DNA from 3 places in the Rhizobium sp. Root491 genome. Region 1 is predicted to be linked to each of the others. Evidence: predicted binding sites of a transcription regulator. Region 1 holds the regulator's gene; each other region holds the start of a gene.
The links. Region 1 encodes PhoB, which activates phosphate uptake and scavenging genes when phosphate is short. Its sites were predicted from a motif close to TGTCATNNANCTGTCAT; they were not measured.
Positions count from the first base shown of each region.

Region 2: ASD46_RS00910 (esterase-like activity of phytase family protein) is a predicted target of PhoB. The motif match lies at 5,075-5,091, and genes of this name have one in related genera.
Region 3: ASD46_RS01725 (DapH/DapD/GlmU-related protein) is a predicted target of PhoB. The motif match lies at 4,479-4,495, and genes of this name have one in related genera.

Region 1 covers NZ_LMFF01000001.1:999,427-1,008,989, reverse strand. Annotated here, with positions in the region: gene pstB (phosphate ABC transporter ATP-binding protein PstB) at 1-660, shown strand, start outside; gene phoU (phosphate signaling complex protein PhoU) at 759-1,484, shown strand; gene phoB (phosphate regulon transcriptional regulator PhoB) at 1,516-2,199, shown strand; gene ASD46_RS04995 (GcrA family cell cycle regulator) at 2,499-3,032, opposite strand; gene ASD46_RS04990 (aspartate aminotransferase family protein) at 3,463-4,665, shown strand; gene argF (ornithine carbamoyltransferase) at 4,720-5,637, shown strand; gene ASD46_RS04980 (Hsp33 family molecular chaperone) at 5,861-6,850, shown strand; gene apaG (Co2+/Mg2+ efflux protein ApaG) at 6,889-7,281, opposite strand; gene ASD46_RS04970 (O-succinylhomoserine sulfhydrylase) at 7,518-8,702, opposite strand; SAM riboswitch at 8,745-8,823, opposite strand; gene ASD46_RS04965 (2'-deoxycytidine 5'-triphosphate deaminase) at 8,897-9,563, shown strand, end outside.
Region 2 covers NZ_LMFF01000001.1:187,584-197,146, reverse strand. Annotated here, with positions in the region: gene clpX (ATP-dependent Clp protease ATP-binding subunit ClpX) at 115-1,392, shown strand; gene lon (endopeptidase La) at 1,805-4,222, shown strand; gene hupB (DNA-binding protein HupB) at 4,511-4,786, shown strand; gene ASD46_RS00910 (esterase-like activity of phytase family protein) at 5,145-7,343, shown strand; gene ASD46_RS26895 (hypothetical protein) at 7,552-7,692, opposite strand; tRNA gene ASD46_RS00905 (tRNA-Val) at 8,004-8,079, opposite strand; gene ASD46_RS27620 (hypothetical protein) at 8,306-8,437, shown strand; tRNA gene ASD46_RS00900 (tRNA-Asp) at 8,527-8,603, shown strand; tRNA gene ASD46_RS00895 (tRNA-Asp) at 8,646-8,722, shown strand; gene ASD46_RS00890 (NADH-quinone oxidoreductase subunit A) at 9,158-9,523, shown strand; gene ASD46_RS00885 (NuoB/complex I 20 kDa subunit family protein) at 9,514-9,563, shown strand, end outside.
Region 3 covers NZ_LMFF01000001.1:336,849-346,411, forward strand. Annotated here, with positions in the region: gene ASD46_RS01700 (hypothetical protein) at 13-627, shown strand; gene ASD46_RS01705 (adenylate/guanylate cyclase domain-containing protein) at 813-1,841, shown strand; gene ASD46_RS01710 (esterase-like activity of phytase family protein) at 1,992-3,347, shown strand; gene ASD46_RS01715 (hypothetical protein) at 3,507-3,854, shown strand; gene ASD46_RS01720 (hypothetical protein) at 4,031-4,345, shown strand; gene ASD46_RS01725 (DapH/DapD/GlmU-related protein) at 4,533-5,165, shown strand; gene ppx (exopolyphosphatase) at 5,213-6,736, opposite strand; gene ASD46_RS01735 (RNA degradosome polyphosphate kinase) at 6,733-8,931, opposite strand; gene hdaA (DnaA regulatory inactivator HdaA) at 9,030-9,563, opposite strand, start outside.

The sequences.
Region 1 (9,563 bases):
GCACTTATCGGCCCGTCCGGTTGCGGTAAATCCACTTTCCTGCGCACCTTGAACCGCATGAACGACACGATCGACGGTTGCCGGGTCACCGGCAAGATCACGCTCGATACCGACGATATCTACGATCAGCAGATCGACGTCGTGGAACTGCGTGCCCGCGTCGGCATGGTGTTCCAGAAGCCGAACCCGTTTCCGAAGACGATTTATGAGAACATCGCCTACGGCCCTCGTATCCACGGTCTCGCCCGCAACAAGGCGGATATGGATCAGATCGTCGAGCATAGCCTGCAGAAAGCGGGTCTCTGGAACGAGGTGAAGGATCGTTTGCTGGAATCCGGCACGGGTCTCTCCGGTGGCCAGCAGCAGCGTCTGTGCATCGCACGCGCGGTTGCCGTCAGCCCGGAAGTGATCCTGATGGACGAGCCGTGCTCGGCGCTGGATCCGATCGCGACTGCGAAGGTCGAGGAACTGATCCACGAACTGCGCACCAACTACACCATCGTCATCGTCACGCACTCCATGCAGCAGGCGGCGCGCGTTTCCCAGCGTACGGCCATGTTCCATCTTGGTCATCTTGTCGAAGAAAACGAAACCGACAAGATGTTCACCAATCCGGACGACCAGCGCACGCAGGACTACATCATGGGCCGCTTCGGCTGATCCCCGGCCGGTGCTTTATCGTAACCGTACAAGACTGGTGCCTCTGCCGTGCCCCGCTGTTGGGCACGCGCATGCAGGCCAAGCCGGAGGAATAGACCATGACACAGACAACGACCCATTCGCATATCCTGTCTGCCTATGACGACGAACTGAAGTTTCTGACGCGCCGCATCGCCGAAATGGGCGGTCTTGCCGAGCAGATGTGCGGTGACGCCGTGCGCGCACTCGTCAATTCCGATGCTGCGCTCGCGCAGAAGGTCATTTCGGACGATACCATTCTCGACCATGCTGAGCGCGAAATCGGCGACAAGGCGATTGTAACCATCGCCAAGCGTCAGCCGATGGCGGCAGACCTTCGCGAGATCATCGGCACCCTGCGTATCGCCGCCGATCTCGAACGCGTCGGCGATCTTGGCAAGAACACGGCCAAGCGCGTTATTGCTGTCGCCGGCACCGGTGTTCCGCGCAAGCTCGCCCGCGGCATCGAGCATCTGTCCGACCTGGCGCTGGTGCAGCTCAAGGAAGTCCTCGACGTCTATTCCACGCGTTCCGCCGAAAAGGCCAATGCGATCCGTGAACGCGACGAGGAAATCGATGCCATGTACACGTCGCTCTTCCGGGAGCTTCTGACCTACATGATGGAAGACCCGCGCAACATCACCACCTGCACGCATCTTCTGTTCTGCGCCAAGAACATCGAGCGTATCGGCGATCATGCGACGAATATCGCAGAGACGATCTATTACATGACCACCGGCAGCCAGCCGGAGGGCGAGCGTCCGAAGGACGACAGTTCCAACACGCTTGGTTCGGTGACCGAGTAACAGACAAGCAGAAGCTTGCGGAGTTCAGCATATGGTGCCCAAGATTGCAGTTGTGGAAGACGAGGAAGCGTTGAGCGTCCTGCTTCGTTACAATCTCGAGGCTGAGGGATACGACGTCGACACGATACCCCGTGGCGATGAGGCGGAAATCAGGCTGCAGGAGCGCATTCCGGATCTTCTTATCCTGGACTGGATGTTGCCCGGTGTCTCCGGTATCGAACTGTGCCGGCGCTTGAGAATGCGGCCGGAAACAGAACGCCTGCCCATCATCATGCTGACGGCGCGTGGCGAAGAGAGCGAACGGGTTCGCGGTCTCGCTACCGGCGCTGACGATTATGTCGTCAAGCCGTTCTCGACGCCGGAACTCATGGCCCGGGTCAAGGCCATGTTGCGCCGGGCCCGTCCGGAGGTTCTGTCGTCGGTGCTCAAATGCGGCGATATCGAACTGGATCGCGAGACCCATCGCGTTCACCGCAAAAGCCGCGAAGTGCGCCTCGGCCCCACGGAATTCCGCTTGCTGGAATTCCTGATGACGTCGCCGGGTCGGGTGTTTTCCCGCTCGCAATTGCTGGATGGCGTCTGGGGTCACGATATCTATGTCGACGAGCGCACTGTCGATGTGCATGTCGGACGTCTGCGCAAGGCCCTGAATTTCTCGCACATGCAGGATGTCATCCGCACGGTGCGTGGTGCGGGATATTCGATGGAAGCCTGAGCGAAGCGGAACCAGATGGTTTCGCTGGCGAAGTAGTGCACCAAAAAATCAGGAAGCCCGAAATCTGAAACGGTTTCGGGCTTTTTCAATATGAATATCCGCCAAACTCGATGCCATTGTCCGTTTTGACCGGAGGAGATCGGCTGCGCGTTGAAATCCGGATTGAAGGGTCACGCCCAATAGTAAGGGGAAAGGGTGTGGCCTGCCATCAAGCCGCCCAGAAAGCGGCTTTATTTTTGTCATAAAAAAACGGGCCCGAAGGCCCGTAATTTTTGAGTGCTGAATGCGTGCCGCAACACTCAAGCCTTGCGGCGCTCGCTCACCGGCTGGTAGGCGAGTTTCGCATGGAACTTGCAATAGGGCGAAGATTCCAGCGCTTCACAACCGCAGAAATGGAAGTCGTCCTTCAGCGGATCGCCAACCGGCCATTTGCAGGTGCGCTCGGTCAGTTCCGTCAGCGTCAGGCGACGGGAAATGGGCGTGACAACGTTCTTGGAAGGAACGTAATCGAGAACCTGCGCGGTCTCGATATCGATCTCCTCGTGCAGCGCCGTTGCCGCGTTCGAACGGGTGAGGATGCGCGCCGGTGCCGCGTTGACGCGACCTGCGAAAGTCGTCGCACGCGGGGCAGGGGCAGCGGTGCGCTTCGGCGCGGAGCGTGCCGAAGTCACTGGACCGCCAGCCTTGACGCGTCCCGGCAGATTGAGACGATGGACCTTGCCGATCACGGCATTACGGCTGACGCCGCCCAGCTGCGCTGCAATCTGGCTGGCGCTAAGGCCCTCGGACCACAATTTCTTGAGCTTTTCGACTCGTTCGTCTGTCCAGTTCATGCCGCTTCTCCGCTTGTCGCGTGTATTTTCGGCAGAATCCCTCTCCGTCTCGCGCGCATGCCGCAAGCGTGGTTTCCGCCTGATTTTCGGTGACTAGTTCCGCCGCAATGCAGTCTAGTAATTAGCGATTAACCTAGTGCCAGCCCGACTCCGTGGCAAGAGTCGCGGGAATCATCTGGAATCGATTTTCCGGTTTTCCCCAACTTGCTGGCGTATTGAGTCTGAAAGGCAACACCTTGGGGCTGGCCCGCCGCCGCATACTAGTGCTTGAGAAGCCCGGGAAACGCTGACTTTTGTTGACATCGGCAAACGAAGTGACAATAGTGCCCCTGCCGCCGCAAGGCGGCATTTTGATTTTCAGGCGAGGGATAACCCCGCAAGCCTATTGACAACAGTTTGACAGCGCATCTGCGCAAGGAGTGATACAGCCATGGCCGAAGCCGGCGCGCCATTGTTTGATACGTTTTCAAGAGCCCCCCTGCGCTTCGAGCGCGGTGAGGGTGTATGGCTGTTCACGGAAAGCGGCGAGCGATATCTGGATTTTGCGGCCGGTGTTGCTGTCAACTCGCTGGGCCACGCCCATCCTCACCTCGTTGATGCGATCAAGACGCAGGCCGAGAAGGTCTGGCACGTCTCGAACCTTTATGAAGTACCGGGACAGGAAAAACTCGCCAGGCGCCTGACGGAAGCGACTTTCGCGGACAAGGTATTCTTCACAAATTCAGGCGCGGAAGCCCTGGAATGCGCCATCAAGACCGCCCGCCGTTATCACTATACCAAGGGCCATCCGGAGAAGTTCCGCATCGTGTCCTTCGAAGGCGCTTTCCATGGCCGTACACTGGCGACGATCGCCGCGGGTGGCCAGCAGAAATACCTCGAAGGTTTCGGTCCCAAGGTCGAAGGTTTCGATCAGGTTCCGTTCGGTGATGTCGATGCCCTCAAGGCCGTCATCACGGCTGAGACTGCTGCACTTCTGATCGAGCCCATCCAGGGCGAGGGCGGCATTCGCTCGCCCAGCAAGGAATTCCTGCAAATCCTGCGCGGATTGTGCGACGAGCACGGCCTGCTGCTGATTTTCGATGAGGTCCAGACGGGTGTCGGCCGCACAGGCAAGCTGTTTGCTTATGAACATACCGGTGTTGCGCCCGATATCATGGCGGTCGCCAAGGGTATCGGTGGCGGTTTCCCGCTCGGCGCATGCCTTGCCACGGCAGATGCCGCTTCCGGCATGACGGCGGGCGTACATGGCACCACCTATGGCGGCAACCCGCTGGCCATGGCAGTCGGCAATGCCGTGCTTGACGTCGTTCTCTCCGAAGGTTTTCTCGAGAAGGTCCGTGACGTCGCGCTGGTCTTCCGGCAGGGTCTCGCCTCGCTCAAGGACCGTTATCCTGACGTGATCGAGGAAATTCGCGGCGAAGGCCTGCTTCTGGGCATCAAGGCGAAGATTCCTTCGGGCGAATTGCTGCAGGCCATGCGCGCAGAGCATCTGCTTGGCGTGCCTGCGGGCGACAATGTCATCCGTCTTCTGCCGCCGCTCGTCACCACGGCGGAAGAGGCCCGTGAGGGTCTTGCACGTATCGACGCGGCTGCCGCCTCCCTGACGGTTGCGAAACAGGCAAAAAGCGCCTGAAAAAATCAAGAGCGGGCCTCTCTTCAGGGGCTCGCAAGCATGGGACAGATTAGAATGGGTTCACCAAAACATTTTCTGGACCTCTCGGCCGTCGGGTCGGAGGATCTGCGGACAATTCTTGATGATGCGCGCACGCGCAAGATTGCCACCAAAACCGGCACGGCGGAAAAGCCGCTTGCTGGCAAGATGCTGGCAATGATTTTCGAAAAACCGTCCACACGCACCCGCGTCTCCTTCGATGTCGGCATGCGCCAACTCGGCGGTGAGACCCTTTTCCTGTCGGGCACGGAAATGCAGCTGGGCCGCGCGGAAACGATTGGCGATACGGCCAAGGTGCTGTCGCGCTATGTCGATGCCATCATGATCCGCACCACGGATCACTCGCGTCTGCTCGAGCTTGCCGAACACGCCACCGTGCCTGTTATCAATGGCCTGACGGACGACACGCATCCCTGCCAGATCATGGCGGATATATTGACGTTCGAGGAACATCGCGGCCCGGTCAAGGGCAAGACCATTGCCTGGACGGGTGACGGCAATAATGTGCTGCATTCGTTCGTGGAAGGCTCCGCCCGTTTCGGTTACCGCATGGCGATGGCAGTACCGATGGGTTCGGAACCGCACGACAAGTTCCTGAACTGGGCACGCAACAATGGCGGCGAAATCTCGCTGTACCACGATGCCGACAAGGCAGTGGCGGGCGCTGATTGCGTCGTCACCGATACCTGGGTGTCCATGAACCAGGAACACAAGGCGCGCGGCCACAATATCTTCCAGCCTTATCAGGTCAATGAAGCGCTGATGGCGAAGGCCAACAAGGAAGCGCTGTTCATGCACTGCCTGCCGGCGCATCGCGGCGAGGAAGTAACGGATGCAGTGATCGACGGGCCGCAATCGGTGGTCTTCGACGAGGCGGAAAACCGGCTCCATGCGCAGAAGTCCATTATCGCATGGTGCATGGGCGTCATCTGACCGCTATCGGCCGGGTGCTTGAACTCGGCGATGCACATTCCCATCTGTGGGGCTTCGAAGACGCTCGTCGGCTTTTCGCTGGCGGGCCACCTCACGATTTGCACGATTTTCCCCGGAGGCGGTTTCGCTTCCCGGATCTCTGTGCGACAAGCTGAAAAAGTACATTTTAAAAGCCGGACTTTTGGACGGTAGCGGCGCAACGGCTGCGCCAAGGAGTTATGACATGGCAGATGTAACGGTTGAACTGGACAATCTCGATTTAGCTGGCGACGACAAGGTTGTGCCCTTTCAGGTCGAAGGTCTGGACGTGCGCGGTCGCGCCGTACAGGTCGGGCCGCTGTTGAATGCCATCCTCGAACGTCACGAATATCCCGAGATTGTCGCCCGCCTGCTGGCGGAAGCAACGGTTCTGACGGCGCTGATCGGCACATCCCTGAAATTTTCCGGCAAGCTGACCGTGCAGACGAAGGGCGACGGCCCGGTTGACCTTCTGGTGGCGGATTTCACCGCGCCCGAGAGCATGCGCGCTTATGCCCGTTTCGATGAGGAGCGGCTGGCGGAAGCTGTTGCTGCGGGGCAAACCTCGCCCGAACAACTGCTCGGAACCGGCATTCTGGCCTTCACCATCGATCAGGGCGTCGGCATGCAGCCTTATCAGGGCATCGTGCCGCTGGACGGTTCTTCGCTGGAAGAAATCGCCGGGGTTTATTTCCGTCAGTCGGAACAGCTTCCCACCCGCGTGCGCCTCGGCGTTGCCCAGTTCTTCGACCGTGACGGCGAAGGCAAGCCGCGCCATAGCTGGCGTGCAGGCGGCGTGATTGCCCAGTTCCTGCCGCAGGCGCCCGAGCGTTTGCGCATGCGCGATCTCCATGGCGGTGACGGCGACGAGGGCGATTATGAAGTGGCCGAGGACGATGCCTGGACAGAGGCAGTGTCGCTGCTGAATACGGTGGATACCGACGAGCTGACCGATCCGCAGGTGCCAGTGGAGCGTCTGCTTTACAGGCTTTTCCACGAGAGCGGCGTGCGCATCTACGATCCGCAGGTCATTTTCGACCGTTGCAGCTGTTCACGTGACAAGATCAAGGGTGTGCTGTCCGGTTTCACCGCCGAAGAGATCAAGGCGAGTGAGGAAGACGGTGCGATTGCCGTGACGTGCGAGTTCTGCTCCACGACCTATCGCTACGATGTCAGCGAGTTTGAAAACGTCTGACGAGGAGAGCCGCGCTTGTGAATGGCGCGGCTTTTTTGTCAGTTCAGCACCCGCAACAGGCCGGGTGAATCCAGTGAAAAGGCGGGGATGGTGACGTTGAACACCTCGCCTTTGTCCGTTTCCATTTCATAATGGCCAAACATAAGGCCTGACGGCGTATCCAGCGGGCAGCCGGATGAATATTCGTAACTGTCGCCGGGGTTCAGATGCGGTTTTTCGCCGACGACACCCGGCCCGTAGACCTCATCCACCTGTCCGTTCTGGTCGGTGATGTGCCAATAGCGGTTGACGAGTGTTATCGGAACATCGGAATTGTTCGAGATCACGACTTTATAGCCCCAGACATAACGATCGTCATCCGGGTCGGACTGCTCCTCGAGATAATACGGATCGACCGTTACCTCGATATCCCTTGTCAGAGCACGATACATACGCGCCACACCTCGATATTTTCCCTGCTGCCATCATCCTACACTACAGGTTCTGGCTATCGTCAAGAAAATGAATGACTTGACGACCACGTGCATCTTCTGTTGCGCCGTTTTTTCACCGTTAGGGATAACGGTAAAGGTAAATATTGGTTGCCCGACGCGGGCTTTCACCCAGGCGGGATGCGTGCCATGGCCCGACGGGGAAGTCGGGCCATGGCGGTATGTCGACTGAATCCTTAAACTGAAACGGCCGCAAGACCCTTCGCCAGATCTTCCAGCAGATCGTCCGTATCTTCGATACCGCAGGAAAGACGCAAGGTCCCGCCGGAAATACCCAGTTCGGCACGCGCCTCGTCGGTCAGGTTCTTGTGCGTCGTGGTGCCAGGGTGGGTAATGAGGCTCTTGGCATCGCCGAGATTGTTGGAAATCTTCACGATATCAAGCGCGTTCTGCAGTGCGAATGCCGCTTCCTTGCCACCCTTCAGTTCGAAAGCCACGAGCGTCGAGCCGCCCGACATCTGCCGCGCGATGATGTCTGCCTGCGGATGGTCGGCGCGACCGGGATAGATCACTTTGGCAACCTTGCCGCTGTCGGCGAGGAAATCGGCGATCTTCGAGGCATTGGCCGTCTGCTGCTTGACACGCAGCGGCAGGGTTTCGATGCCCTTCAGCAGCGTCCAGGCATTGAACGGCGACATGGCTGGGCCGGTGTGGCGGAAATAGTCCTGCAGCTCTTCCTCAATCCACTTCTTGTCGGAAAGGATCACGCCGCCAAGGCAACGGCCCTGACCGTCAATATGCTTCGTCGCCGAATAAACGACGATGTGGGCGCCGAGTTCGAGTGGCTTCTGGAAAAGCGGTGTGGCGAAAACATTGTCGACAACCACTTTCGCGCCGATCTGGTTGGCGAGCTTCGCCACACCGGCAATATCCACCACTTCGAGCGTCGGGTTGGTCGGGCTTTCGAGGAAAAACAGCTTGGTGTTCGGCTGGATCGCCTTTTCCCAATTGTTGAGATCGCGTCCGTCGATCAGCGTGCACTCGATGCCGTATTTGGGTGCAAGCGTTTCTACCACCCAACGGCAGGAGCCAAAAAGCGCGCGGGCAGCAACGATGTGATCGCCGGCACGCAGCTGGCACATGATGGCGGCTGTCACGGCGGCCATGCCGGAGGCAAGCGCACGGGCGTCTTCCGCACCTTCCAGCAGGCACATGCGCTTTTCGAACATGTCATTGGTCGGGCTTGCATAGCGGGCATAGATGAAGCCATCCGTTTCGCCCTTGAAGCGCGCTTCGGCGGCTTCGGAGTTTTCGTAAACGAAACCCTGGGTCAGATAGATCGCTTCCGACGTTTCACCATAGGGTGAGCGTAGCGTACCACCGTGAACGAGCTGGGTTGCCGGGCGCCATTTATTGCTCATGTGATCACCTCAAAACAAAAAAACCGGTCGCAAAAGCAGACCGGTTCCTAGCACCCGGTCTTTTTAGCCACTTGTTTAACGTGGCTGCAAGCCGACCGGCCAAATCACCACGGGATAAGCTTGCCATACTGCCGTTACCGGCTTGCGTCAATGCTTTCCTTTTGGTTTTGTCGCCGTAAAAAGGAATGATGATCATGACCAGAACCACGGGCATTTTGGCGGATGGCGCGATCAGGGCGCTGTTTGCGGGCGGCAAGCTGAAAAGCGAGGCTGATCTCGATGTCGATCAGGTGCAACCCGCCAGCCTCGATCTGCGACTGGGCTCCAAAGCCTATCGCGTGCGCGCCAGTTTCATGCCCGGCCCCGGAACCCGAGTCATCGACAAGCTCAACCGCTTCAGCCTGCACGAGGTCGATCTGAGCGAGGGGGCGGTGCTGGAAACCGGTTGCGTCTACATCGTGCCCTTGATGGAGAGCCTGGAGCTGCCGGCGGATATGTCGGCTTCGGCCAATCCGAAAAGCTCGACTGGGCGTCTTGATATCTTCACCCGCGTCATGACCGACAATGCGCAGGAATTCGACAAGATACCTGCGGGCTATGCCGGCCCGCTCTATCTGGAAATCAGCCCGCGCACCTTCCCGGTCGTCGTGCGCCGTGGCTCGCGCCTCTCGCAAATCCGTTTCCGCATCGGCCACTCGTTGCTCAACGAGGCCGAGCTTCTGAAATTGCACGAGACGGAGATGCTGGTCGCCAGCGAAACCCCTAATGTGACCGGCGGCGGCATCGCGCTTTCCATCGACCTAAAGGGTTTTGGTGAAAAAGGGCTGATCGGTTATCGCGGCAAGCATCACACGGCGGTGG
Region 2 (9,563 bases), 810 kb from region 1:
TACCCCGGGAAACGAGGCGGATACGGCGATGCACCCAAGGGCGGCCGTATCGGCGGGCGGTAAGTTGACCGCGATCCGTTTGGCGGACCTGCGGCGTGCTGGAAGGAAAGTGATATGAGCAAAGTCAGCGGCAGCAACGGCGGCGACTCTAAGAATACACTCTATTGTTCATTCTGCGGCAAGAGCCAGCACGAAGTCCGGAAACTCATTGCCGGACCGACGGTATTCATCTGCGATGAATGCGTCGAATTGTGCATGGACATCATCCGCGAGGAGAACAAGACGTCGATGGTGAAGTCGCGCGAGGGTGTTCCCACCCCGCAGGACATCATCAAGATCCTCGACGAATACGTCATCGGCCAGAAGCAGGCGAAAAAGATCCTGTCGGTGGCCGTTCACAACCATTACAAGCGCCTCGCGCACGCCTCCAAGAATGGCGATGTCGAGCTTGCGAAGTCGAACATCATGCTCGTCGGTCCGACGGGTTGCGGCAAGACCTATCTTGCCCAGACGCTCGCCCGCATCATCGACGTTCCCTTCACAATGGCGGACGCAACGACGCTGACCGAAGCCGGTTATGTCGGCGAGGACGTGGAAAACATCATCCTGAAGCTGTTGCAGGCTGCGGATTACAATGTCGAGCGCGCCCAGCGCGGCATCGTCTATATCGACGAAGTCGACAAGATTTCCCGCAAGTCGGACAACCCGTCGATCACGCGTGACGTGTCGGGCGAGGGCGTTCAGCAGGCGCTTCTGAAGATCATGGAAGGCACGGTCGCTTCCGTTCCGCCGCAGGGCGGCCGCAAGCATCCGCAGCAGGAATTCCTGCAGGTGGATACGACCAACATCCTGTTCATCTGCGGCGGCGCGTTTGCTGGCCTGGACAAGATCATCTCGGCCAGGGGCGAAAAGACCTCGATTGGCTTCGGTGCGACCGTCAAGGCGGAAGACGATCGCCGCGTTGGCGAGGTGCTTCGCGAACTGGAGCCGGAAGATCTGGTGAAATTCGGTCTCATTCCGGAATTCATCGGCCGTCTGCCGGTTCTGGCTACGCTGGAGGACCTTGACGAGGATGCGCTGATCCAGATCCTGTCCGAGCCGAAGAACGCGCTGGTCAAGCAGTATCAGCGTCTTTTCGAGATGGAAGATGTGGAACTGACCTTCCACGAGGACGCGTTGCGCGAGATTGCCCGCCGGGCGATTACCCGCAAGACGGGTGCCCGCGGTCTGCGATCGATCATGGAAAAGATCCTTCTGGATACCATGTTCGAACTGCCGACGCTGGAAGGCGTGCGCGAAGTGGTGATCTCCAACGATGTCGTCAGCGGCATCGCTCGCCCGCTCTACATCTATGCGGATCGTCAGGAAGAAAAGGCCAATGTTTCGGCTTGATTGACCGATCCGACGCTTTGATGAATTCAAAAGGCCCGCACTCGTGCGGGCCTTTTCTGTTGTGGCAGGTGCGAAACTTGCCGCTAACTTGGAGTAACCCGATTTTGCGTTTGGAGCGGATTGCGCTTTGCTGATAAAGTCTTAAAACTGATTTGCAGCGCGATATGACGGAAATGTGAATTACCGTCGGCGACCCGGTTCCTGATCCTGTGGGATAACCGGAAATGTCGGGAGTAATAGCCGGCGCTGTATTTGTTTGAATTTTACGGCCGTGCCGTTGCGCGGGGTCGTCTCTTCCGGTGACTTGAAATCGGCGTTCCGAAACTCCACTTTCAGTCTCGAGAAATGAATATGCCGGACGCCCCAAGACGTCAGGCAAAGTGTCCTGAAAGGGACCATGAAAGGAAATGATATGACGAACATCACGTCTGCGGCATCCGGCGGTATCTATCCGGTACTTCCCCTGCGCGACATTGTCGTTTTCCCGCATATGATCGTTCCCCTGTTCGTCGGGCGGGAAAAATCCATTCGCGCTCTCGAAGAGGTCATGGGCTCGGACAAGCAGATCATGCTTGTTACCCAGATCAACGCCAGCGATGACGATCCGTCCCCGGAAGCCATCCACAAGGTCGGCACGGTCGCTAACGTTCTCCAGCTTCTGAAGCTGCCCGACGGCACCGTGAAGGTGCTTGTGGAAGGCAAGGGCCGCGCCCAGATCGAGGCCTATACCGACCGCGAGGATTTCTACGAAGCGTCTGCGACGCCGCTGCAGGAGCCTGCGGAAGACCCGGTTGAGATCGAGGCGCTGTCGCGTTCCGTCGTTTCGGAGTTCGAGAGCTATGTGAAGCTCAACAAGAAGATTTCGCCCGAGGTTGTCGGCGCTGCCGGCCAGATCGACGATTATTCGAAGCTGGCCGATACGGTTGCTTCGCACCTGTCGATCAAGATCACCGAAAAGCAGGAAATGCTGGAAACCGTCAGCGTGAAGCAGCGGCTTGAAAAAGCGCTCGGCTTCATGGAAGGCGAAATTTCCGTGCTTCAGGTTGAGAAGCGTATCCGCTCGCGCGTCAAGCGCCAGATGGAGAAGACGCAGCGCGAATATTATCTGAACGAACAGATGAAGGCGATCCAGAAGGAGCTCGGCGACGGCGAGGACGGCCGTGACGAGATGGCCGAACTGGAAGAGCGCATTGCCAAGACCAAGCTTTCCAAGGAGGCCAAGGATAAGGCCGAGGCGGAAATGAAGAAGCTTCGCCAGATGAGCCCGATGTCTGCGGAAGCGACTGTCGTGCGCAACTATCTGGACTGGCTGCTCAGCCTGCCCTGGGGCAAGAAGTCGAAGGTCAAGGTTGATCTCAACAGCGCCGAGGCGGTCCTCGATCAGGATCATTTCGGTCTGGACAAGGTCAAGGAACGCATCGTTGAATATCTGGCCGTGCAGGCTCGCGCTTCGAAGATCCGTGGCCCGATCCTGTGCCTCGTCGGTCCTCCCGGCGTCGGCAAGACTTCGCTCGCCAAGTCGATCGCCAAGGCGACCGGCCGCGAATATGTGCGTATGGCGCTGGGTGGTGTGCGTGACGAGGCGGAAATCCGCGGTCACCGCCGTACCTATATCGGCTCTATGCCGGGCAAGATCGTTCAGTCGATGAAGAAGGCCAAGAAGTCCAATCCGCTCTTCCTGCTCGACGAGATCGACAAGATGGGCATGGATTTCCGTGGCGATCCGTCTTCCGCACTGCTGGAGGTGCTCGATCCGGAACAGAACTCCACCTTCATGGACCACTATCTTGAAGTGGAATACGACCTGTCCGACGTGATGTTCGTGACCACGGCCAACACGCTGAACATTCCAGGTCCCCTGATGGACCGTATGGAAGTGATCCGCATCGCCGGTTACACGGAGGACGAAAAGCGCGAAATCGCCAAGCGTCACCTGCTGCCGAAGGCGATCAAGGAACATGCCCTGCGTCCGGAAGAGTTCTCGGTCAGCGATGACGCTCTGATGATCGTGATCCAGCAGTACACCCGCGAGGCGGGCGTGCGCAGCTTCGAGCGCGAGCTGATGAAGCTTGCACGAAAGGCCGTGACCGAGATCATCAAGGGCAAGGTCAAGTCCGTGGAAGTCACCGCAGCCAATGTCCCGGATTATCTGGGCGTTCCGCGGTTCCGCCACGGCGAGGCAGAGCGTGAGGATCAGGTTGGTGTCGTCACCGGTCTGGCATGGACGGAAGTTGGCGGTGAGTTGCTCACCATCGAAGGCGTGATGATGCCGGGCAAGGGCCGCATGACGGTCACCGGCAACCTCAAGGAAGTGATGAAGGAATCCATTTCGGCAGCGGCATCTTATGTCCGCTCGCGCGCCGTGGACTTCGGCATCGAACCGCCGCGTTTCGACAAGAGCGACATTCACGTTCACGTTCCGGAAGGGGCTACCCCGAAGGATGGACCGTCTGCCGGTGTTGCCATGGCAACCGCCATCGTCTCCATCATGACCGGTATCCCGGTCTCCAAGGATGTGGCGATGACGGGCGAGATCACGCTTCGTGGTCGCGTGCTGCCAATCGGCGGCCTGAAGGAAAAGCTGCTTGCGGCGCTTCGCGGCGGCATCAAGAAGGTGCTCATCCCGGAAGAAAACGCCAAGGACCTGGCGGATATTCCTGATAATGTGAAGAACGAGATGGAGATCATCCCGGTTTCTCGCATGGGTGAGGTCATCAAGCACGCGTTGCTTCGCATGCCCGAGCCAATCGAGTGGGACGGCAGCATCGAAACGCCTGTTATCGCAACTGTCGACGGTGTCGACGAGGGCGGACAGACGATCGCACATTGATTGCCACATCGTTGTGAAAGCCAGAATCGGTTTTCGCGACACCTGTGCATAGATTCAATGTGTTAGATGCCGAAAGGCGCGATGCTTCTTTGATGCTCGCAGAACTGGTGCGAAATTGGCACGTTTAAGGGAAAGGCCGGCAGAAATGTCGGCCTTTTTTGTGAAAAACCCCGCAGACCCCTTGTTTTTCAGGCGATTCCAGCGCTTTTGAGTTGCTGCGCGCGGATACAGACGTATTCTGCGCCGGCTTAATTTGAGTCGTTTCAAACCATTGAAAGGGGTGGAAACATGAACAAGAACGAGCTCGTCTCTGCTGTTGCCGAAAAGGCTGGTCTCACGAAGGCAGATGCTGCTTCCGCTGTTGATGCCGTATTCGAAACCGTACAGAACGAACTGAAGAGCGGTGGCGACATCCGTCTCGCTGGCTTCGGCAGCTTCTCCGTAAGCCGTCGTGAAGCCTCCAAGGGTCGTAACCCTTCCACGGGTGCTGAAGTCGATATCCCGGCTCGCAACGTACCGAAGTTTTCCGCAGGCAAGGGCCTGAAGGACGCCGTCAACTCGTAAGGTTTCCGAAAGGCCGTGACGTCCGGCGGCGGGCGGGCGGCTTTTCAGGTTCACGAGGAAACATGTTTTGACGCCCTGACGCCATCATGCCGGCACGTAAACCGGGCGGCTTTTCGAATTGCTTTTTCGGATAGCCCTTTTTTCGAACCGGCAAGATGTACTTGAAAGTAGGAGAGCGCGCCTGTGTAGCCTCCATCCGGTCACACGGCGCTCTGATACGCGGAATGTGCGCACGAACAGGAAAGCCCGGCCTTCATGGTCGGGCTTTTTGATTCCTCCGACAGGAAATGTCATGCCGCTGTCATGTCTCTGACGCAGAAGCCATAGGGTGTTTTTTTGGATCCAAGGGGGATTTATAATGGCGTTCCGACTTTCTCAGATGGCTTTGACTGCTGCTCTGCTCACGTCCGCGGCCTTTCCGGCTGCTGCCGAGCCGGTTTTCAACCGCATCGCATCTTTCCCGGTCGTAAAGAACCTGCCAGCGGACAAGGACGCGAAGGCCGTCACTTCAGCTGAAATCGTAACCGCCAGCGAAGATGGCAAGACACTGATCTATTCGGACAGCCCGCTTGGCGGCATTGGATTCGTTGACATCACCGACGCCAAGGCACCCAAGGCTGGCGGCGCGTTGCTGCTGGAAGGCGAACCGACCTCGGTTGCCGTTGCTGGCGCCAAGGTTCTGGCCGGTGTCAACACGTCCGAAAACCGCGCCAAGCCGTCCGGCAAGCTGGTGACGGTCGATATCGCCACCAAGAAGATTGAAGCGAGCTGCGATCTCGGCGGCCAGCCAGATTCTGTCGCAATTTCCCCGGACAAGACCTTCGCCGCTATCGCGATCGAAAACGAACGCGATGAAGAGGTGAACGAAGGCGCCCTGCCACAGATGCCGGCCGGTTATTTGGTGACGGTCGGTCTGAAAAACGGCGTTGCCGACTGCGCGACGCTGAAGAAGATCGACGTGACCGGCCTTGCCGAAATCTCCCCGGAAGATCCGGAGCCGGAATTCGTCTCGATCAATGCCAATGGCGAGATCGCGCTCACGCTGCAGGAAAACAACCACATCGTCATCATCGACGGCAAGACCGGTACGGTAAAGACGCATTTCTCCGCCGGCACGGTTGATCTGGAAGGCGTCGACACGAAGACGGACGGCCAGATCAAATTCACCGACAAGCAGGAAGGCCGCAAGCGTGAGCCAGATGCCGTGAAGTGGCTGGACAATGACCGAATCGTCATCGCCAATGAGGCTGACTGGCAGGGCGGCGCGCGCGGCTTCACCATTTTCGACAAGACCGGCAAGCTTCTTTATGAAGCCGGTGCCACCCTTGAGCACGCTGCCGCCAGCATCGGCCACTATCCGGAAAAGCGCTCCAAGGCCAAGGGCATCGAGCCGGAAGGTCTGGAGACGGCAACCTTCGATGGTCAGAAGTACTTCTTCGTTCTTGCCGAGCGCGCGTCTCTCGCTGCGGTCTACAAGGATACGGGCGGCACACCGGAACTGGTCCAGCTTCTGCCCTCGGGCATTTCGCCTGAAGGCGCCGTCGCCATTCCGTCGCGCAATCTTCTCGTCACTGCCAACGAAGCCGATCTCGTCGAAGATGGCGGCGCTCGCTCGCATGTCATGATCTATGAACGCGCAGAAGGCCAGATTGCCTACCCGCAGCTCGCTTCCGCCACCGTTGATGGCGCACCAATCGGCTGGGGCGCTCTCTCCGGTCTGGTGGGCGATGCTGAAAAGCCTGGCATCCTCTATGCCGTGTCCGACTCGGTCTATGGAAACCAGCCGTCGATCTACACCATCGACGCAACGAAGAAGCCCGCCACCATAACCAGCGTCCTGCGCATCAAGCGCGACGGTATCGCAGCCCAGAAACTCGACATCGAAGGCATTACGCTTGACGGTAAGGGCGGCTTCTGGCTGGCCTCGGAAGGTGACAGTGCCAAGCTAGTGCCCCACGCACTCTACAATGTCAGCGCCAAGGGCGAGATCAAGGCTGAGATCGCTCTGCCGAAGGAACTGCTGGCTGGCGAAACCCGCTTCGGTTTCGAAGGCGTGACCATGATCGGCAAGGGCGACGACGCGACGCTGTGGATGGCCGTACAGCGCGAATGGGGCACGGACGAGAAGGGTTTCGTCAAGCTCGTCTCCTACAATCCGAAGTCCAAGGAATGGGGCGCCGTGCGTTACCCGCTCGACAAGACCGAGGCAGGCTGGGTCGGCCTTTCTGAAATCACCGCACAGGGCGACTATGTCTATATCGTCGAGCGCGACAATCAGGTCGGTGACAAGGCAAAGATCAAGAAGCTTTACCGCGTCGCGATCGCTGACCTGAAGCCGGGCAAGATCGGTGGCGAACTGCCGCTGGTGGCCAAGCAGGAAGCACATGATTTCCTGCCGGACCTCAAGTCCCAGACGAATGGCTATACCGTTGACAAGCTGGAAGGCTTCACCTTCGACAAGGCAGGAACGGCCTATGTCGTCACTGACAATGACGGCGTCGACGGATCTTCCGGCGAAACGCTGTTCTTTACCGTCGATCTGAAGGCGATCAACTGATCGGTCCGAATAGAATCGCAAATGAGAAAAGCCGGGCATAGCCCGGCTTTTTTGTGCGGCGGAAGAAACCCCGATCTGGGGAATGCCGATTCCCCACGATGAGTCGCATACCAGCCGTTAAAACAGGCATGGTCGCGTCGCTATCGCATAATCGAGGGTGTTATCCGGAGGACTTCCATGAATGTGCAGTGGACCAGATCGCTAGAGATCACCGCCCCATGGAATTCTTGCTTTTGGGAGTGCTGTCTTTTTCCGAGTCCTGCTGGACCCAGCGGAAAAAAATATAAACAGGCAGCGCAATAAGCGCGAGTGTTACAAACGCGTCGACCGACATGGTTTCATCCATCATTTATACCGTTCATCATGAAACGGCTCGAAAACAATGCATGAAATCTCTTTAAAAAGTCTGAATCTGCTTATTTTTCGGGATGTTGCGGGGTGGCACACCTATTGGAGCCGGCCTGTATGAATGTGAAACAGGAGTGCCGATCTGGCATAGACTCACGCCGGAAAAGCCGCTTCACCAGCCCAAGGCCGCGGCCGTCTACAGAATCGGGGGCAGGGGCCGTGATTCCCGATGCAGGAAGTTGACGGTAAAACGCACCGACATCCGAAAGAGCTTCGGCTTGGTAATGCGCACAATTTGAAGAAGCTGGAAAATGGTGGGCGATGAGAGACTCGAACTCCCGACATCCTCGGTGTAAACGAGGCGCTCTACCAACTGAGCTAATCGCCCTTCGCGTCTTGCAGACCGTGTCTGCCGCGTCGGTGGCCGTGATGTATTCGGATCGGAAAAAAACCGCAAGGGCTTTTGTGAAGTTTTTTTGTTTTTTTTCCGGACAGCTTTGCCCATTGGCAGGGGTGATCGGCAAAAAGCCGGGAACTGCGGGCTTTTCTATAAAAACAAAGCCCGACCGTTACCTTTGGCGGTATGCTGAAATCGCGTTACGGACGCCCCGGCTGTGGACAAGTTTTTTGTTTTTGTTGGGAAAAGCCCGGAAAACAAGGCATTCGCTGCAATGCCGGTCAAAGGCCTTTCAGTTTTTTCCGATCAAAATGAAGAAGCTTATTCTTTTGTCGTGAAACCTGCTTGACACCCCCGCACGAACGCCGTAGTTAGCCGCTCAACGAACAGCCGAGGCTGGTTCGTACGGCGAGACTAAGGTCTTGTCGGTCAGGATAAGCGGGTGTAGCTCAGTTGGTTAGAGTGCCGGCCTGTCACGCCGGAGGTCGCGGGTTCGAGCCCCGTCACTCGCGCCATCCTGTTCCTCGGAAAAAAACGCAGACGAATGTCTGTGGAGCGCGGGTGTAGCTCAGTCGGTTAGAGTGCCGGCCTGTCACGCCGGAGGTCGCGGGTTCGAGCCCCGTCACTCGCGCCATTTCTTTCACCGAAATGACACTCCCAAACGAAGCAAGCAGGCATCGTCCTGCCATATCGGCAATGGCGATTTCAGCGCCTGTTTCCGACATTCGCGAGCGCGGTTTTTCCTGCTGTTTTTAGTCAAGTTTCGATATCGAGAGATCGTCACTTCGCTGCCATTTTGACGTAAAATTCGTGTGACTTTTTTGCGGTTGCGTCGTTCAATCGATTATTATTGTATTTGAGGGGCTTAGCCCGGAATTGTGGCCCAAATTTGCGTCAATTCCGGCAATATTGTTGCCAATCAATGCGGCAGGTGTCTTGAAATGGTGCCTAAACTCTTGCAGAGAGAGCGCGGCTGCGCTAACCACTTTGGCGTTGCAACATATTTGTGCGCCTTTAGACTTTCAGTCGCAAAGGCAGGTCCGGCACCCGGCCGGACAGGGAAGAGACCATGACTGAACTCCTCAGTTCCTATATTCCGATCGCAATCTTTATCGGTATCGCTCTTGTCATTGGCCTGGCGCTTCTCATCGCGCCTTTCGCTGTCGCTTATAAGGCGCCGGACCCGGAAAAGCTCTCCGCTTTCGAGTGCGGTTTCAATGCCTTCGACGACGCCCGCATGAAGTTCGATATCCGGTTTTATCTGGTGTCCATTCTCTTCATCATCTTCGACCTGGAAGTCGCCTTCCTGTTCCCCTGGGCTGTGTCCTTCGGTGATATGGGCTGGTTCGGTTTCTGGTCTATGATGGTGTTCCTCGCCGTTCTCACCATCGGCTTTATCTATGAGTGGAAGAAGGGAGCGCTGGAATGGGCATGAGCCAGAACAACAGCACGCTCGTTGCACCGCAGCCGAAGGG
Region 3 (9,563 bases), 660 kb from region 1:
GAGGGTATTTCCATGAAACCTGCCCGTGCTCTGCTGTTGGCCGCATCTATCGTGGCCGCAGGCATTTTCCCTACTCTTTCATCCACGTCAGCGCGCGCCGATGACGGCAAGGTCGATCTTCAGGGCGAATGGACGACCGATTGCCTTGAGATCGGCAAGAACGACCGTCACGGCATCGTCACGCGCATCACCATACGCGGTGGCCGCATGCATGCTGTCTCACAGATTTACGCCCGCAGCAGCTGCCAGCAGCCCACGGTGCAGGTGCGTTACGAAGGCACGCTGGATGGTGGCCTGAAGGACAACGACAGCATGCTCTTTGCCCATACCGTCACCTCAATCGCCATGACACCCAACGACCCCGCGGTTGTCGAGCATTATAATGGTGACCCGAAGGGTACCGGTTGCGGGTTGACTGGCTGGAAAGAGAATATTCCCTTCGATGTCGATGGCCGGACCTGCGCGGCCATCACCTTTGCCAGCAAGGGAGAAACCCTGTTCGACCGGGCATGGATAGACGGCAACCGGCTGCGTTTTGCCGCCTTCCCCGTCACATGGTCGAACCGCTCGCCGGACGACCGTCCGCAATCGCCGCTTGAAACGGTCTATTACAGAACATCCTATTAAGTAGTAGAGCCGGGTTCACAGCCCTTTTGCGGCAACGGGGCAACAGCCTTTCCAATCCTTCATGTGACCTTACGGAATGGTCACTTTTTGCAGCGCATTTTCCACATTAATGTCGCATATGACCTGAACAGAAGCTTCGCCTGACGGGGGCACGACGCTTCCCTTCCCCGAGATCAAGAACCGACATGAGAAAATTGCTGCCCATTCTGGATTACGTGGTGCTCTTCGTTGCCGTGGCCGGCAGCGGGGTGGCCTACGCGTTTCTGGAATATGGCGGCGGCGCGCTCATTGGCGCCACCTATGCGCTGTTCGCCTGTGCGCCCATCCTCGCCTTCGAGCGTGGTTACGTGCTGCCCGGTCTGTCGCGGCAGGTAAGCGCATTGCCGACACCGGCCTATATTGCCGTCGGCCTCATCATCTATGCCGTCCTCGTCTTCTGTGGCTTCGGGCTTGGCGGTACCATTCTGTGGGTTAGCGGCATATTTCCCGGCACATGGAAACGGGCGGTGCATGCCGAGGTGCAGACACTGATCTTCACCCTCATCGTCTGCGGCATCATCGTTTTCATCATGCGCGTGCGCGAACTGCTGGGCCGTGACATCTTCATCGATCTCATCCTTGGGCGCTATCGCCGTCCAGTCAGCGAAGACCGCGTCTTCATCTTCATCGACCTCGTCGGCTCCACTTCGTTTGCCGAAACCCATGGCGACCTGAAGGCGCAGGAGTTTCTGGGCGAAATCTTCGCGAGCTACGCAGCCCCCGTCAGAAGACATGGCGGCGTCATTGACGACTACATCGGCGACGCGGCCATCATCACCTGGCCCTATCACATGGCAATAAGGCGGGCAGCCTGCGTGCGCTGTGTTTTCGATATCCAGGCGACCATCGAGGACAAGCGCGACATGTGGCTCGCCCGTTTCGGCGAAGTGCCGCGCCTTCGCTTTGCGATTCATGGCGGGCCCGTCATAACAGCCGAAATCGGCGTCGATCACCACAAGATCACCTATTTTGGCGACACGGTGAACACCACTTCGCGGCTCGAATCACTGAGCAAGATGCTCGGCCATCCCGTGCTGATTTCTGCCGATCTCGCCCATCAGCTGGTGCTACCCAAAGGTGTGCGCAGCGAATATCTCGGCGAACATGCTGTCAAGGGACGCGGCCAGACGCTCGGCGTGTGTACGCTCAGCCAATATCAGGCCCCAGCCGCCTGAAAAAACCCCTGAAAACAAACGGGTAGCTTCGGTTTCCGAGGCCGCCCGTCATCAAAATTCATCAAAGCTTCAAACTGCAATCACCTGCCTGTCATGTGGCGCCCCTATCGCCTCAGTCCTGTCTTCAACAGGCATTGAGGGGTCTCCACCATGAAGCATATTCTTTTCGCACCTTTCGCCATTCTTGCGCTCGCAACCGCATCCCATGCAGAGCAGGAGTTTCCGGCAAAGCTGGTCTCACACGCCATTCTGCCGGCCAACACCATCATCGCAGCACCTGCCGATGCGCCGGAATACCTCAAGACATCCGCCAAGTTCACGACGGCCGACCGCAAGCGCGCCGAGGGTCTCGGCACCGTGCCCGGCAAGGATGGCGTTCGCCCGACCGGCCTCTCCATGCCGTTCAACGGCCAGGCCATGCAGGGCTTTTCCGGCATCAAGGCCATGGAGGACGGCAGCTTCTGGAGCCTTTCCGATAATGGTTTCGGCTCGAAGCTCAACTCCAGCGACGCCATGCTGATGCTCCACCACATCAAATTCGACTGGGATGCCGGCAAGGTCAACGCGCTGGAGACGGTGTTCCTTTCCGACCCGGACAAGAAAGCTCCCTTCCCCATCGTCATGGAAGGTTCGACCAAACGTTACCTGACGGGCGCCGACTTCGACGTCGAATCCATTCAGCCCCTTGCCGACGGCTTCTGGGTGGGCGAAGAGTTCGGTCCCTACATCCTGAAATTCACCCGCGACGGCAAGCTGACCGACGTCATCACCACCAAGGCCGGCGATATCGAGGTGAAGTCCCCGGATCATCCGACCCTGGCACTGCCCGGCAACCCCACGCAGAAAATGCCCGCTTTCAACCTGAAACGATCAGGTGGTTATGAAGGCATGGCGCTCTCCAAGGATGGCTCGAAGCTTTACGGCCTTCTCGAAGGCCCGCTCTACACCGCCGAAGGTCAGGTCGAAAAGACCGAAGACGGCTCAACCGCCCTTCGCATCATCGAACTCGATACCGCCAAGAAGGAATGGACAGGCCGTACCTGGCTCTACCCGCTGGCGCAAGGTGGCGAAGCCATCGGCGATTTCAACATGCTGGACGAGAGCACGGCGCTGGTCATCGAGCGTGACAATGGCGCCGGCACCGCTGACAAGGCCTGCGCCGACCCGAAGAAGCCGGACGTAAACTGCTTTGCCGTACCTTCCAAGGTCAAGCGCATCTACAAGATCGAATTCAACGACGCCAATGCTGGCAAGGCGGCGCGCAAGATCGGCTATATCGATCTGCTGAAGATCTCCGATCCTGATAACAGGAAGCGTCAGGGCGGCGGCAACGGTTTCTACGACATGCCGTTCGTGACCATCGAGAATGTCGACCGTGTCGACGCCACCCATATCATCGTCGGCAACGACAACAACCTGCCCTTCTCGGCCGGTCGTGCGCTGGACAAGGCTGACGACAACGAGTTCGTCCTGCTGGAAGTCAAGGACCTTCTCGACGCGAAGTGAGGAAAGGAGTGCCGGAATTCGTTCCGGCACCGTCAGCGCATCGGCGCAAGCTCAACTGAACGGAGCGTTCCTGCGGCCTGAAAAAGGAAGCGCGGCGCTCCGTTACTGTACCGACCCAACCTGACCCGGAACCCGGTTCCGAAACAGGAAAGACCCGTCATGCAGGACAATGCCGAACGACTGTATTACGCCCTGAGGAAAAGCTGGTCGCTCGAAACCAGCAGCCTGTGGTCGAGAGAAAACCCAGCCAGGGGGCAAGGCGGCGTTACAGCTCTGGTGGTGCAGGATATTTTCGGTGGCGACCTCGCCAAAACCGTCGTTAGCGGCGCCGACCATTTCTACAATATCGTCAACGGCACCCGCTGGGATTTCACCTTCACCCAGTTCGATATTCCGGTCGGTTACGAGGACAGGCCCGCCACCCGCACGGAAGCGATGGCAAGGGCCACGCCCCTGCAATATGCCTATCTCAGCGCCTGTATCCGGAAGGCGCTGGGGCACGGTTGAATAATAACGGCTTGTAGCGAGGCGACCGGTTTGTCTCGGCGACAAACCGATTTCGGTCTGTCGTGTTTTTCGTTTGCGGTTTCAAATGCACAACTTCAGCTTCTCCTCTCAAAGCAGACACAATCCATGGCATAGTACCGCAGGTAAACGAGGTGTGCCGAGAGGAGAGTTGTGCGATGAGTGAGAGCTGCCCGGTCCTGACGCCCGCCGAACGGCAGGTTCAGGATATATTGCAACGGACAGAATCGGCGATGGTGTCCACTATTTTCGCAGCGCTTGAGCGTGCAAGCAAACAGGCTGCTGACGAACTCCAGTCAATCGGGTCTGAAATACAGCCACCGCCTCATGACTATTTTGCCGCTGTCGCACACCAGCAGCTTTTCCTGCTGCTATGCGGAGCCGACCTGGAAACATTCGAGGGCGGAGATCCCGAAGTCGCGCGTCACATCATTCAGAATGCCCAAAACATATCCGACCATTACTGGAAGTAAAAAAGCTGCGACCGCGGATGGTTCCGGCGGCTGACGGCGCTGTGTGAAGCCAGATTTCGTTCCACGCAAAGCGCGCACACGATCTGCATTTCAAAGGGATATCTGGCTTAATCGGCTTGCCTTCGCAATTTCATGTCATATGCCCTTCATAGTCCCCGGTTACGCAGGCCGAAATCCGGAGACAGGCATGCACTCAACCGCACAACTCAATCGCCCCAAGCTCGCAGAGACAGTTATCCATTCGACGGCAAGCATAAGGGACTCGAACATAGGTAGCTGTTGCGAAATTTTGGCCGATACCTCTCTGCACAACGTCGAACTCGGGAATTACTCCTACCTCGGACCCCGTTGTATTGTCGGTGATGCGACAATCGGGAAATTCTGCGCTATTGCCGCGGACGTCAGGATTGGCGCACCGAACCATCCAATGGACCGACCGTCCATGCACCGTTTCAGCTACTGCCCGGAATATTACGCTACAGAGGCGGTGCGCGACCACGCTTTTTTCGATCGCCGCAAGGAGGATCGCGCTGTCATCGGTCACGATGTCTGGATCGGTCATGGGGTCATCGTGTTGCCGGGCGTGAAGGTTGGAGACGGCGCCGTGCTCGCAGCAGGCGCGGTCGTCACCAAGGACGTGCCGCCCTACACCATCGTCGGCGGTGTTCCCGCGAAGATCATTCGCGAGCGGTTTTCGCAAACCGTGGCGGGGAAGCTTGCCAAAATCGCCTGGTGGGACTGGCCCTTCGAGACGATCATGGCGCGGCTAGCCGACTTTCAATCAAGCGATATCGACGCCTTTTGTCAGCGCTGGTCCTAGTATAGCTCCACAACTGTCTGCGGTGCCAAATGGCCGGCGTCTGCCCGTTACTCGAACACAAACGCCAACCGCTTGCCCGTCAGTTTCGCCAGTTGCTGCAGGCGTCCGTCCAGACGCTCGCCGGCAAAATCGCAATAGGCGTGTGGTACGACGAATTCCAGATCCAGATCCGGATTGGTGGATTTGCGGAATTTCAGGTGATCGACGACACCGGGCATGGAGGCTGAGAAGAGGTAAACGACGCGCAGCAGGCCGCCGAGCAACTTGCCTAGTTCCAGCAGGCGGTCACCCGCCATGGCGGCGAGCGGCTGTGTGGTGCCGTTGTCGTTCAACCCTTCGAAGCGGTAATAATTGGCAAGCGCAATATAGGCGCGGCCCGGATGGGTGATCGCCACAAAGGAGGAGTGGGCGATGATGTTGAGCGCTTGGAGGCCGCGATAGTCCGGATGTGCACGCCAGCTGATATCGGCCAGAAGGCAGGCCGCCTGCCGGTAACGGCTTTCCTCTTCCGTCTCCTCGATGCCGAAGACCGGAAAGGTGCGGCCGCTCCAGTCGGCCAGTTCGCGCGCATGTTCGGGCGAACGGGCACGCAGAATGGCAAGCTCGTCGGCCGTGACCAACAGCGGGTCGGTATCCCGCTCCGCTTCCGTCAGCAGCGAATAAAGATAACCTTCGCGCACGCCCTGCGCCGAGAAGGCGATCGTTGCCGGCTTCATCGCCTTTAGAACTTCACGCATGGCGATGGCGCCGAACGGCAGAAGCGAACGGCGGTTCTTGGAGACCGCCTGCCAGGCCGGGTCCTTGCTGTCCCTGGAGACGATGACTTCTTCCAGAAAGTTCAGCATTTCCGCCAGCGGCAATTCATATCCCTGCATCATGTGCAGCGGATAACCCGTGATCTCCATGTGCAGCTTGGCGATGTTTCGCCACGTGCCGCCCACGGCATAAAAGGTACGCCCCTCGCCGGCCGCCAGCAGCTTTGCGAAGGATTTGACGTGCTTGCGGGCAATGGTCGTCGCCTTCTCCAGCGAGCCATCCGATTGTTCCGACAACCGAAGGCCGCCGAGCGGCAGGGTGATGCCCTCGCCGCAGTTCTTGCCCTTGATGTCGATGAGTTCGAGCGAACCGCCGCCCAGGTCGCCTGCAATGCCATCCGGGTCGTGGAAACCGCTGATCACGCCATAGGCGGAATAAAGCGCTTCTTTTTCGCCGGACAGGACCTCGATCTCGCAACCAAGTATGGCTTCGGCTTCACGGATGAAATCCGGGCCGTTTTCCGCTTCACGCGCTGCCGCTGTCGCCAGCACGTAGAGTTGCTGCGCCTGCGCCTGTTCGGAAAGCGCATGGAAGCGACGAAGTGCCATCAACGCCCGGCTTACGCCTTCATCATGCATCCGGCCAGTGAGGGCCAGTCCCTTGCCGAGACCGCAAAGGACCTTTTCATTGAACAGCACGGCGGGCGCGCGGGAAAGACCTTCATATACGACGAGACGAACGGAGTTCGAACCAATATCTATGACGGAAACGGGGGCAAGGCCGGTCAGCCGCCCCTGTGCTTCTGATCGAGTCATTCAGCCTGTTTCTTGCGGGAAGAAATCAACCCGGCAATCAATTTGGGCGCACTTGATTTCAGGGCTTCACCACGTCCGGAAAGGCTGGGATTGGTCATGAAATAGTGCTGCGCGTTGAACGGTTCTTCGCCTTTACGCACCTCGATGCGCCTCGACGTTCCGTCCGCAAGTATCTCGTAGCTCTGCTGGTTGTCAATGAGATTGCCCAGCATAATCTGTGAAAGAACCTGCTCGTGCACGGTGGGGTTGGTGAGCGGCACCAACGTTTCAACGCGGCGATCAAGGTTGCGCGGCATCATGTCGGCGGAGCCGATATAGACCAGCGCCTTGTCGGACGGCAGGCCGAAACCATTGCCGAAGCAGAAGATTCGGCTGTGCTCGAGGAAGCGGCCGACAATCGACTTGACGCGGATATTGTCCGACAGACCCGCAACCTGTGGGCGCAGGCAGCAAATGCCGCGCACGACGAGATCGATCTCCACGCCAGCCGCACTGGCGCGGTAAAGCGTATCGATAATCTCGGGATCGACCAGCGAGTTCATCTTCATCCAGATCGCCGCCGGCGCACCGCGCTTGGCGTGCTCGATCTCTTCGTTGATGTGCTTCACGATGCGCGCACGCAGCGTATAGGGCGAAATGGCGAGCTTCATGCCCTCTTCCGGTTCGCCGTAACCCGTGATGAAGTTGAAGATATTCGCCATGTCGTGGGCGATCTTCGGGTTGCAGGTGAAGAAGGACAGGTCGGTATAGATCTTGGCCGTGATCGGGTGGTAGTTGCCGGTGCCGAGGTGGCAATAGGTTCTGAGCTTGCCGTCCTCGCGGCGCACCACCATCGACATCTTGGCATGCGTCTTGAGTTCGATGAAGCCGAACACCACCTGCACGCCGGCCCGCTCCAGATCACGCGCCCAGCGGATGTTCGCCTCTTCGTCGAAACGCGCCTTCAATTCGACCAGCGCGGTAACGGATTTGCCGGCTTCCGCCGCGTCGATCAGCGCTCGAACGATCGGGCTGTCGTTGGAGGTGCGGTAAAGCGTCTGCTTGATGGCGAGCACTTCGGGGTCGCGCGCGGCCTGCAACAGGAACTGCACAACCACGTCGAAGCTTTCATAGGGGTGGTGAACCACCATGTCTTTTTCGCGGATGGCGGCAAGGCAATCGCCGGCATGTTCACGCACGCGCTCGGGGAAACGGGCGTTGTAAGGCTCAAACTTCAGGTCGTCGCGCGGTGCGCGCACGATTTCCGAGATAGTGTTGAGCGCGAGCAAGCCGGGCAGAACGGCAACGCGATTATCAGGCACGCCAAGCTCGTGCACCACGAACTGGCGGAGCGACTGCGGCATTTCGCTGTCGGTCTCAATGCGGATAACCGAACCGCGGCGGCGGCGCTTCAGCGCGCTTTCGAAGAAGCGGACCAGATCTTCCGCCTCTTCCTCCACCTCGATATCGCTGTCACGGATGATGCGGAACGTGCCGAATCCCCTGACGGTATAGCCCGGATAAAGACGGTGAATGAACAGGCCGACTACATCTTCAAGCGTTATGTAGCGGATGGCGTTTTTCTCATCCGGTAAACGAACGAAGCGGTCGAGCGCCGTCGGGAGACGCAACAGCGCTGTCATCGGCTCGCGGCCGTTGACGCTGTCGAGTTGCAGGCCCATCGAGAAACCGAGGTTCGGAATGAAAGGGAACGGGTGCGCAGGGTCGATGGACAGCGGCGTCAGCACCGGGAAAATACGTTCCTCGAACTCAGTGCCCAGCCAGGTACGATCCGCTTCGGAAAGTGCGGCAGGCCGCACGATGAAAATTTCTTCCTTGGCGAGATATTGCTGCAGAACGGCAAGCGAAGCCTGCTGCTCCATCTGCAGGTTGTCGATTTCCTTCAGAATGTCTTCCAGCTGCTCGGCTGGTGTCTTGCCGTCAGGTGTCTTGACCGTAATCTTCTGGCGCACCTGGCCTTCGAGGCCGGCGACGCGGACCATGAAGAATTCATCGAGGTTGGCGGCGGAGATGGACAGAAAACGCAGCCGCTCCAACAGCGGATGATCCGTGTTCAGCGTTTCTTCCAGTACACGGCGATTGAACTGGAGCCAGGAGAATTCGCGGTTGATGAAGCGCGCGGGGCTGTCCCAGAGGTTCTCGCCCTCGGTCATCGGCTGAACCTTGTTGAAGTCGTCCTGCACAATAGCGTCCATGTCCTGTACCATCCCCTGACTTTCCGTCCCGTGATCCTGCTGCATCCCGCGATCGTCCCTCTTGCCCGTATAACAGTTTGACGACGGAACTGTGACAGTCAATCGACCTCCAGCCCGCTACCCCTTGTCCCTTCGCCCATCGCGTTAAGGACTTCCGCCGCCAAGGGACGGGTTATCCTTGTTCCACGCGAAAGCGCCAGCCTGTCGATACGGTCCACAATCGTCTGCGCCGTATCGAGTGAACGCTCCATTCTGTTGACGATGTAGCCTATGAGTTTGTCATCCATATAAAGCTGCCGGTCGGCGAAGAGTTTCACCAGAACCTGTGCCAGAAGACCCTCGTCGGGCTCGCCTGTCTCCACCACAGTCACGGCTTTCAGGCGTGAGCGCAGGTCCGGCAAGGTCACCGGCCATGCGGCCGGCCATTGCCGGCTGGTCATCAAAAGCGTGGTGCCGTGCTGGCGCACGCTGTTGATGACATGGAAAAGTTCGGTGTCGTCAAAACCGCGGCGATCGGCATCCTCGAACAGAACCGCTCCGGTTTCGGCAAGACGCGCAGCGCCAACACCGGCTTGCGGGTGGATATCCTGCGCGCTGCTGATATTTTTCCAGATATTGGCGAGATGCGATTT